3 regions of the Bradyrhizobium sp. 76 genome follow, and region 3 is predicted to be linked to each of the others. Evidence: riboswitches for the same ligand, from Rfam matches in the RefSeq annotation. Region 3 holds a riboswitch; each other region holds the start of a gene.
The links. Region 3 has a riboswitch for cobalamin ahead of metE (5-methyltetrahydropteroyltriglutamate--homocysteine S-methyltransferase). Riboswitches for the same ligand answer to the same signal wherever they lie in the genome.

Region 1 (3,271 bases), on a different contig from region 3:
GGGACATTGTTGGGTGACCCATTCAGGGAGCATGCTGCCTCGCTTGCCTTACGGCCTGCGCTTGAGGATGTAACTGTCCATGATCCAGCCATGCCGCTCGCGCGCCTCTTGCCGCACGGCGACGATGCGCGGGCCGATCTCGGCCAGCGCGCCGGACATGATGATCTGATCGGGCATGCCGAGATAGGCGCCCCACCAGACATGAAGTCCCGCCGGATCAAGCGACTGGAACGCCGTGCCGCCGTCGAGCATCACCACCACGGTATCGACACCTGCCGGCCAACCGCCATCGCGCAAGCGGCGTCCCGTCGTCACCAGGAATGGCTCGCCGATGTCGTTGAGCGGCATGGCATGCGCCGCGCACAGCGCCTGGATCGAGGTGATGCCGGGCACGACCTCGATCCTTGGTGAGGGATTGAGCCGCCGCGCAATGCGTAGCGAAGAATCATAAAGCGAGGGATCGCCCCAGATCAACAGCGCGACCTTGCCCTCGCCTTCAAGATGGCTGGCGATCGCCTGCGACCAGGTCGCGGCCACGGCATCGTGCCAATCATCCACGCCCTTGCGGTAATCCGCTTCAGCCGCGTCGCGCACAGGAAGATCGAACTCGGCGATGCGCGTCGTTTGATTGGTGAGCACATCCGCGCAGATCGTCCGCCTGAGATCGGCGAGATCGGATTTTGCGGTCCCCTTGCGCGGGATCAGGACGAGATCGGCCGCGTTGATCGCACCGATCGCGGCGCGCGTCAGCTGATCGGGATTGCCGCAACCGATGCCTATCAGGGAGAGCGTGAACATCGCGGTTGCGAAGGGCGGCCATGACGGCCGCCCGTTCGCTTGTCTCTCAGGCCGCGTTATGCAGGCGCGGCGTGACGAGGCCGGGCGCCGTGACGCCGCGCAACGACTTTGCCAGCGCCAGCACGCCGAGATCGGCAAGCGGCTCGATCACAATGACCAGCGCGTAGGACGCCGCAAACGTCGCGATGCTGGCGAGGTTGGTCGCGCCGAAACCGGAGCCATAAAGCGCCCAGAACGCCACCCAGGCGATGACGCCGAACTGATACGTCGTCGAAAGCGCCAGTGCCTGGCGGTACTTCAAATCGACATAGGCGGTGTTGCGCGAAATGATCCGCGTGGCAATCGCCTGGATCGCGAACAGCGGCACCAGCAGCGTGGTTACGTTCATGCCAAATTGCGGCAAATCGGGCGGCTCGAAGAAGATGCCCTGGAACAGCAGGCCGAACGCGAGGCCGAAGGCCGCTGGCGCAGCTCCGAACAGCAGGAACAGGGTCGAGCCGAGGATGAAGTGCACTTCGGAGACGCCGACGGGGAAGTGCGGCAGGATCTCGAAGAAGATGAACACGAGGCCCGTGGTGGCGAGCGTGCGCGCCGCGAACGACGTGATGCCCTGCTCGCGCACGGTCTCAACCGCGAGCTTCAACGCAACGCCGCCGACCGCGATGCCGGTTGCGTAACTCAACACCAGCTTGGCGTCCGACACTAGTCCGGGTTCGATATGCATGGCTCAGATCCTTCTTGCCGTCACACCCGACGGCCTTGGCCTAAAAACGTGCAGGGCCGGTCTCCTGGCTCGCGGTTCACTGGGAGTCTCCGGCCTTCCCGAACCTTGCGGCCCAGTGGCTGATCGAAGTCCCTCACCGCTTACAGTCGCGGGGGCGGCTGGGGTTTTGGGCGCCGCAACTGGGTCCGCCCACCCCCATTCCCGATTATGCTCCAGCGCTTTGCGCCGCGTCGAGCACCATGCCTCTCCTGTGTGCCCCTTTCGCCAGCCGGGCGTCAAGGGGCGAAGGGCGGCCAAGGCCGTCATGACGGATAATCACCCGCCAGCGCGCCGAACAAGATGACGGCCGCCGTGGAGGCCGCCCCGCCGCGCGCAAGCTGCTCGGCAAGCTCCGAAATTGTGGTGCGGACCAGCCGCTCATCGGAACGGCCGAGGGATTCGGCGAACAGCGCCGGCGTGGTTGGGGAGAGCCCGTGCTCGATCAATTTTGCGACAAGCGCCGGAAACGTGCGGCGGCCCATATAGACCACGGTCGTCGCTTCGGGATCGGCCAGCGCCGCCCAGTTGAGGTCTGGCGGCAGCTCACCCGTCACGTCGGCGCCGGTGATGAACTGCACCCGCCGCGAGGTGTGACGCCGGGTCAGCGGAATCCCGGCCTGGGCCGCAGCGACGCAGGCCGTGGTGACACCGGGAATAATCTCATAGCCGATGCCCGCTTCGCGCAGCGTCTCGAGCTCCTCCTCGAGCCGGCCAAAGATGCCGGCATCGCCCGACTTCAATCGCACCACGCGCACGCCGGTAGCAGCATAGTCGACCAGCAGGCGGTTGACGTGGTGCTGCTTGGTCGAGGGCCGCCCCGCCCGCTTTCCGACCGCGACGAGATTGGCGCCGGGCCGGGGCAGATCGAGGATCGCACCCGAAGCAAGATCGTCATAGAGCACGACATCAGCCTCGCGCAGCCGTGCGGCCCCCTTGAGCGTGAGGAGCTCGGGATCGCCGGGGCCGGCGGAAACGAAGGAGACAAAACCGCTCACCGGTCCTCCGCGATCAGATGAAAGAACGTGCCGGTGGCTTGTCCCCGCCGCGAGCCGGTCTCGGCGATGACCGCGCCTGTCGCGTCGTGCACGACCGCCAGCGGCGTGTCGGGCTGCGCGAGGATCGTCGAATAGTGGAATTCATGGCCACGCAGGCGTGCGCCCGCCTGATGACCCGGCATCGGCGCGGCGAGTTCAGCCAAGCGATAGCCGAGATGCATGCGGCGTTTGGCAAAGCTCGTCTCCAGACCGAGCAGGCCCGTCATCTCATGACGAACACCGTCGGCGTCGGTCAAAGCGGTCCCCAGCACCATATAGCCTCCGCATTCGCCGTGCACCGGCCGCGTCTCGGCGAAGGTGCGTAATCCGCTGTGGAAGCGCGCATTGGCCGCGATCTTGCCGGCTTGAAGCTCGGGATAACCGCCAGGCAGCCAGCAGACATCGGCGCCCGGATCAGGGGCTTCATCAGCCAGTGGCGAGAATGTCGATATCTCCGCACCCGCCGCGCGCCACGCTTCCAGCATATGCGGATAGACGAAGGAGAACGCGGCGTCGCGGGCAAGCGCAATGCGCTGGCCGGGCGGCGTCACGTTCACGCCGCTCGCGGCAGGTTGCGGCGACCAGCTGGCAGCCGATTGCAGCACCGCATCGAGATCGACATGCTCGGCGACGAAGCGTGCGGCCTCGTCGATCAGCTTGCCGATCTCCGCCTGCT
Region 2 (3,271 bases), on a different contig from region 3:
CGCGTGATTTCAGCGTCGAAGCCGCGCTCACACCTGTCGAGCTGGCGTTTGCCTTCGAAGCCGGCCAGCGTGCGGTTGCGCGCGCGGAGGCCAATCGGCCCGATCTTCTGATCTTCGGCGAGATGGGCATCGGCAACACCACGACATCGGCGGCGATCGCAGCGGGCCTGCTCGGCGTGAGCGCCGAGGAGATCGCCGGCAGCGGCACCGGCGTCGACGCGGCCGGCCGGGCGCACAAGGCGCGGGTGATCGACGCTGCGATTGCGCGCCATGGCGTTGCCGGCGCTTCGCCTGAAAATATACTGTGCGCCGTCGGCGGCCTCGAGATCGCGGCGATCTGCGGTGCCATCATTGCGGCTGCACAGCGCCGCATTCCCGTGTTGATCGACGGCTTCATCGTGTCGGTGGCGGCGCTGGCGGCTGCGCGCCTCAATCCGTCGTGCCAGTCGTTCCTGCTGGCCTCCCACCAGTCCGCGGAGCAGGGCCATCGGCTGGTGCTTCGCGCGCTGAACGTGCAACCGCTGATCAGCCTCGATCTCAGGCTCGGCGAAGGATCGGGCGCGGCCATCGCGCTGCCGCTGGTGCGATCTGCCTGCGCGCTCCACAACGGCATGGCGACCTTTGCGCAGGCCAATGTGCCTGATCGTCCGGCCTGATCAAATCATCCGCTGGTTGACGGAGACGACGCGCCAACCGGTCGCGAGCCGGTCGACCCGGGTCAGCGACAGCGGATCGATCACGAAGCGCAGGGCCGCTTGTGGCGTCAGATCCAGCGCGATGCACAGCGCCGCTCGGATCGTGCCGGAATGCACGACAAGCGTGGCCGATCCGGTGCCGATCCGGGAGAGACCCAGCCGGACGCGCGTGACCTGATCCTCAAAGCTTTCGCCGCCCGGCGGCCGTCCGCGCGCCGGATCGTTCCAGAACTGCGCATAGGCCTCGTCACCAGCCGCTGCGAGCTCGTCATGCCGACGGCCGGTCCAGTCGCCAAAATCCTGCTCGCTGAATTCGCCTACCTGCATCGGTTCTAGCCCCAGCGCGCGCGCCGTTTCGACCGTGCGCCGCGACGGGCTCGCAAAGCTCGTGGCGTCCCGCGGCAGGTGCTGCCGCAGCGCCTCCAGCTGCGCCCGATCGCCGAGATCGGCCGGCGCATCGGCCGCATGAATCGTCCCTTTGACGCCGTCGACGGGCGCATGCCGTATCAGCCAGAGGAAGGTCTCGCCTTCCATGCTTATCTCCAAGGAAGTTGGTCGCTGTGGCGATAACGCCAACAGGCACATTGACTCTGTCTGGGTCGTAATCCTAGATGCTCGCGACGGTTTCCCCGAGAGGGGATGAAAAGGGAATGCGGTGCGGGGACTTCGTCCCCAATGCCGTGGCTGCCCCCGCAACTGTAAGCGGCGAATCTTGCGTCACGAGCCACTGGGTATCTCGGTCCCGGGAAGGCGATGCAAGGTACTGACCCGCGAGCCAGGAGACCTGCCGTCAGCCGTGGTCACACGCGAAGATGTCGGTCGGGGAGTACAGACATTCGGCTTCATCGGAAGGCTGCAAAGCCAGAAGATGGGACCTTGGTTCGCTGTGACGTGCCACTGACGTCATACCGAGGTCTGAACCATGTTTTCCGTCCATGCCACCCGACTGCGCAGATTCCTGCTTGCGTCCGCAGCGCTCACATCCCTTGCCGTCCTTGATCTGCCCGCCGCGCTGGCGCAGCAGGCTCGCGAACCTCTGCCACCGGTCGAGATATCACCCGCCCAATCCCGCAAGCTGGCCAGGCCGGCCGGCCGGGACGCGCAGAGCCCACGCCGCGCAGCTGCGCGCCGGCCGGCGGCTGCATCCGCAGCGCCCAAGCCCGTCGTGCCGACCGCAGCGGCGCAAACGCCGCTCAACACCAATGCAATCGCCGTAAGCGCCTCGCGTCTCGGTCTGACCGTGAGAGAGATCCCCGCCACCGTCGAGGTGATCTCGGCCGAGACCATGCGCGAGCAGGGCTATCGCACCGTCTCCGAAGTGGCCCAGGGTGCCGTCGGCGTCACCTCCGGGGACAATCCGGCCGAGCCCGGGGCGTTCTCCATGCGCGGCTTCACCAACAGCCAGATCAACACGCTCTACAACGGCATCAAGATCGGCCCGCAGAACATGACTTCGCGGGTCATGGATACGGCCAATCTGGAGGCGGTGGAATTCCTCAAAGGCCCGGCCTCGCTGATCTCGGGTGAGGGGGCCGCCGGCGGCGCGATCAACTTCGTCACCAAGCAGCCGCACACCGGAGCGATCCGGAACGAGGCCGATTTTTCCTGGGATTCGCTTAACTCGTTCCGCGCGCATTACGGGTCGGGCGGCAGCACCAACGTAGACGGACTCGACTATCGCTTCGACGTCAGCCGGTCCTCGCTCAACGGTTTTGCCGACGACATCAACACCAAGACGCTCGACGTCTCCGGCCAGCTCAACTACCGCATCTCCGACAGTCTCAAGATCTGGGGCGCGATCGAGTATCGCGAAGACCGTTCGAAAGCCTATTGGGGTGCACCGCTGGTGCCGATCGCCTTCAGCGGTTCGCATGCGACGACGGGAATCGTTTCGGGCAATTACTTCAACAGGACTGATCTTGGGGCTGTCACCATCGACGACCGCACTTTCAACACCAACTACAACGTCCTCGACAATCGAAACGTGGCGCAGGAGGTGTGGCTGCGCGGTGGCTTCGAGCTGAGGCTTGCGCCTGACCTGACGCTGAAAAGCCAGGCCTATGGTTATGGTGCGGAGCGCACCTGGTTAAACAATGAGATCGAGGCGTTCGATTCCACGACGAACAGGGTGTATCGCGAGCGCTTCTATGTCGCGCACAGCCAGCGCCTTGTCGGCAACATCACCGACTTGATCTGGGATGCCAACATCGCCGGCTTCGACAACCGCCTGGTCACGACGCTATCGTCGAGTTACCTCGACTTCGTGAGGCCGGGTGCCGCAAATTTCCCCGATGATTCCGTCTCGCTGGTCAATCCCGATCGCGGCTATTACGGCTTGCTCACGACTAAGCAGCAGACCGCGCGGATCGACGACGAGGCGCTGTCGTTCGAGGACCGGTTGAAGTTGACACGGACCTTTGCGCTAGTCGGCGGCCTCCGCGTCGAGCATATCGGGCTCGACCGCAACTCGACCGACAAGACCGGGCTCGTGAACGCGGGTTTCCCGTTCTCGCAATCCTGGGTCCCGACGACGGGCCGTATCGGCTACACGTGGGAAGCCGTTCCGGGCCTGACCT
Region 3 (3,271 bases):
GTCGCTTCGCAATGTACCGTTTGTGGGGCATGTGAGTTCGAGTGTCCCAACGCGGCGATCAGCCTCAAGCGCGACATTTACGTTATCGATGCAAAAAAGTGTACGGAGTGCGAGGGCCATTCCGACACGCCGCAATGCGCTGTGGTCTGTCCGGTGCCTGACACCTGTGTCCCGTCTAAGACAACATAAGCAGCCCGCGTCCAGAAGGCTTCACCGCTCGATTTCGCGCACGAAGGAGTAGATGTCGAGCTTGTGGAGGCCGCCTTCCGCGTGCGGCGCATCGAGGTCGATCAACATCGTTATGAGCTTAAGGCGCTGATCGACTCCGAGAAACCCTCGAAGGGCTCTGTCAGAGGAGACCGTCAAATTTGTCTCGAATAATGACAAGGCCGCCTCGATGCTCCAGGTCGTCGCGTTGAGGCTTATCGTCGTTGGCTGACGAGCCGAGGCGAGGTGGACGGGCGTCGAATATCCCAAGATCAGCTTGCAGGATATCTAAAGCTACGTCGCTTCGAAGCCGAAGAGACGGTCTCCACGCGCGACGAGATCGGTCCGGAGATCCTGAAGACGTACGAGAAGCTGGGCATCCGCTTGCCCACGGTCACGATGCACGAGTGCATGGAGCTAGGGTCGTAACAGGATCCCCGCCGCCCGCGCTCTCGCTGCTTACTCCAGTTTCGCAAGTTAGCGCGCATCCTGACGTCCGGAACTGTTCCTGCGATGCCGCGCAGGCCAACGTCCAGGCTGCACTACTCGCCAGCGGCGACGGAAACAACGAATGCGCGGCCAAAGTCGCTCAGCACGTAAGTGCTTGGCACACCGAAGGAGATCATCTTGACCAACGCCACGGAGCGATCGAGCTCACGGCTCGTCGCGGGGTCCGCCGAACACAGGCAGTCCGGGCAGTCCGGCCTGATCATCCGTTTGATCCTGGAGCAATCCGGCCTTGACAATTCCTAAGGAGCCTCATGGCGCTGTGATCAAGCGGATGCCGGCCGAGGATGATCGCAAACGTCCTCGCGGGCGAGTTCGAGAAGCTGCTGACGGAAAAGACCGGATTTGTCGCGATCACGCAGATGTCGAAGCGCCCACCGCGTTCGTTCTGCTCGCGTTGGCTCATCCGAGTACGCCAAGCGGGTGTTGACGGACGCATTCACAAGCGGAGGCTCCACAGATCTAGGCGTTTTTACCAGGCCGGGAGTAAGACCGTTGTGCCCTAGCTGGTACAGCTCGCAATCGCTTGGGCAATATCGCGGCGACACTTAGTAGGTTGACGGATCGATCCTCGTGCGCCTAATGCCCAGCCGTCGTGGTCTTCGGATTCGTTTGATCCGGAGCTAAGAGGGAAGCCGGTGCAATGCCGGCGCTGCCCCCGCAACTGTAAGCGGCGAGCCGCTGTCCAACGAAGTCACTGAAGCCATGCGGCTTCGGGAAGGCCGGACAGCAGCGACGACCCGCGAGCCAGGAGACCTGCCTCGACAATATATCGTCCACGGGCGGGGTGTCCCGGTGTGCGCCAAGCAGCTGTCGCTCACGCGATATTCGCTGCATGCGTCCGCCATGGCCTTTGCCCCAATCATGGGGTCTGAGCTATGTCTTTTCTTTCGCTTCCCGTTGCCACACTGGGGACGTCACGCATCGGCCCACGACGCGAACTCAAAGTCGCGCTCGAGAGCTACTGGGCGGGAAACTCCAGCGAAGCCGAGCTCCTCGAGGCGGGGAGTGGACTTCGTGCCGCTAATTGGGCACGGCAGAAATCCCGCGGTGCGACCGTCATTCCTTCGAATGACTTCTCGTTTTACGACCATGTGCTCGATACCAGCCTAATGGTTGGCGCCATTCCCGACGTCTACGGCTGGACCGAAGGTCCTGTGTCGCTCAAGACCTACTTCACCATGGCGCGTGGCGCTCAGGACGGTGGTCACGCTCAGCATGGGCCTGGCGTAGCCGCTCAGGAAATGACGAAGTGGTTCGATACCAACTACCACTACATGGTGCCGGAATTTCACCGGGATCAGATCTTTAAGTATTCCTCTCGAAAGCCGATCGAGGAATATGAGGAGGCAAAAAGCCTCGGCTACCAAACGCGCCCCGTCCTAGTTGGCCCAGTCACTTTCCTGAAGCTTGGCAAAAGCGCAAATCCCGCATTCAATCCGCTGTCGCTGCTCGATCGGCTCCTCCCAGTCTATGTCGATGTTCTCCGCGAACTATCCTCGCGCGGTGCTGAATGGGTTCAGCTGGACGAGCCATGCCTAGTGATGGACGTCGACGAAGCATCGCGGGCGGCTGTCCGCTGGGCCTATGCTCATTTCGCAAAGGTTGTGCCGGCCCTTAAAATAATGCTGGCCACATATTTCGGGGCTATCGGCGACAATCTTGAAACAACCTTGGCCTTGCCCGTTGCCGGGCTTCATGTGGATCTGGTTCGGGCACCTGACCAGTTGGACGCAATTGTCGCCACAACCCGTAGAGATCTCGTGGTCTCACTAGGCGTCGTTGATGGTCGGAACGTGTGGCGCTCCAATCTTCCGGCGCTGCTCGACCAACTTGCTCCTATGGTCCAAAAATTGGGCAGGCACCGTGTTCAGATTGCTCCTTCCTGCTCGCTGCTTCATGTTCCGATCGACATTGAGCTAGAGACCGATCTCGATCCCAATCTGAAGACATGGCTGGCGTTCTCAGTTCAGAAGATCAAGGAACTTTCGATATTGGGCAAAGCGCTGGCCGGCCATGCTGCCGAGGTGGCCGATGAACTTGCGCTTTCGGAGGAGGCAGCCGTCACCCGCGAAACATCGCCCGAGATCCACAATGCGAATGTCGCCGGACGAATCGCCGCGATCGACGATAGCATGCTTCGCCGTCGCAGCGCGTTCACCCAGCGTGCCGACGTCCAGCGCGTCTCGTTCGCATTGCCGATGTTTCCAACGACAACCATCGGATCCTTCCCGCAAACGGCCGATGTCCGGAATGCGCGCGCGGCTCATGCGCGGGGAACGTTGAATGACACGCAGTACGAGCAGCTTCTGAAAGCGGAGACAGCCCGTACCGTGAAGTGGCAGGAAGATATCGGCCTGGACGTGCTCGTACACGGTGAGTTCGAGCGCAATGACATGGTTCAATACTTTGCCGAGCAGCTGTTCGGCTTCGCTTTCACCAAGCATGGCTGGGTTCAGTCTTATGGCTCGCGGTACGTTCGTCCGCCTATCCTGTTCGGAGATGTCTCCCGGCCGAAGCCCATGACCGTTGAATGGTGGCGCTATGCGCAGTCTCT

Region 1: another riboswitch for cobalamin. It lies ahead of IVB48_RS36330 (energy-coupling factor ABC transporter permease); the one in region 3 lies ahead of metE (5-methyltetrahydropteroyltriglutamate--homocysteine S-methyltransferase).
Region 2: another riboswitch for cobalamin. It lies ahead of IVB48_RS36350 (TonB-dependent receptor); the one in region 3 lies ahead of metE (5-methyltetrahydropteroyltriglutamate--homocysteine S-methyltransferase).

Annotation. Positions count from the first base shown of each region.
Region 1 covers NZ_JADPIS010000149.1:177,958-181,228, reverse strand. Annotated here, with positions in the region: gene cobT (nicotinate-nucleotide--dimethylbenzimidazole phosphoribosyltransferase) at 1-33, opposite strand, end outside; gene cobF (precorrin-6A synthase (deacetylating)) at 49-798, opposite strand; gene IVB48_RS36330 (energy-coupling factor ABC transporter permease) at 845-1,522, opposite strand; cobalamin riboswitch at 1,559-1,779, opposite strand; gene cobA (uroporphyrinogen-III C-methyltransferase) at 1,825-2,556, opposite strand; gene IVB48_RS36320 (cobyrinate a,c-diamide synthase) at 2,553-3,271, opposite strand, start outside.
Region 2 covers NZ_JADPIS010000149.1:181,593-184,863, forward strand. Annotated here, with positions in the region: gene cobT (nicotinate-nucleotide--dimethylbenzimidazole phosphoribosyltransferase) at 1-656, shown strand, start outside; gene IVB48_RS36345 (histidine phosphatase family protein) at 657-1,229, opposite strand; cobalamin riboswitch at 1,300-1,502, shown strand; gene IVB48_RS36350 (TonB-dependent receptor) at 1,618-3,271, shown strand, end outside.
Region 3 covers NZ_JADPIS010000109.1:551,450-554,720, forward strand. Annotated here, with positions in the region: gene IVB48_RS32265 (4Fe-4S binding protein) at 1-189, shown strand, start outside; gene IVB48_RS32270 (hypothetical protein) at 211-477, opposite strand; gene IVB48_RS41220 (hypothetical protein) at 835-960, shown strand; cobalamin riboswitch at 1,294-1,493, shown strand; gene metE (5-methyltetrahydropteroyltriglutamate--homocysteine S-methyltransferase) at 1,593-3,271, shown strand, end outside.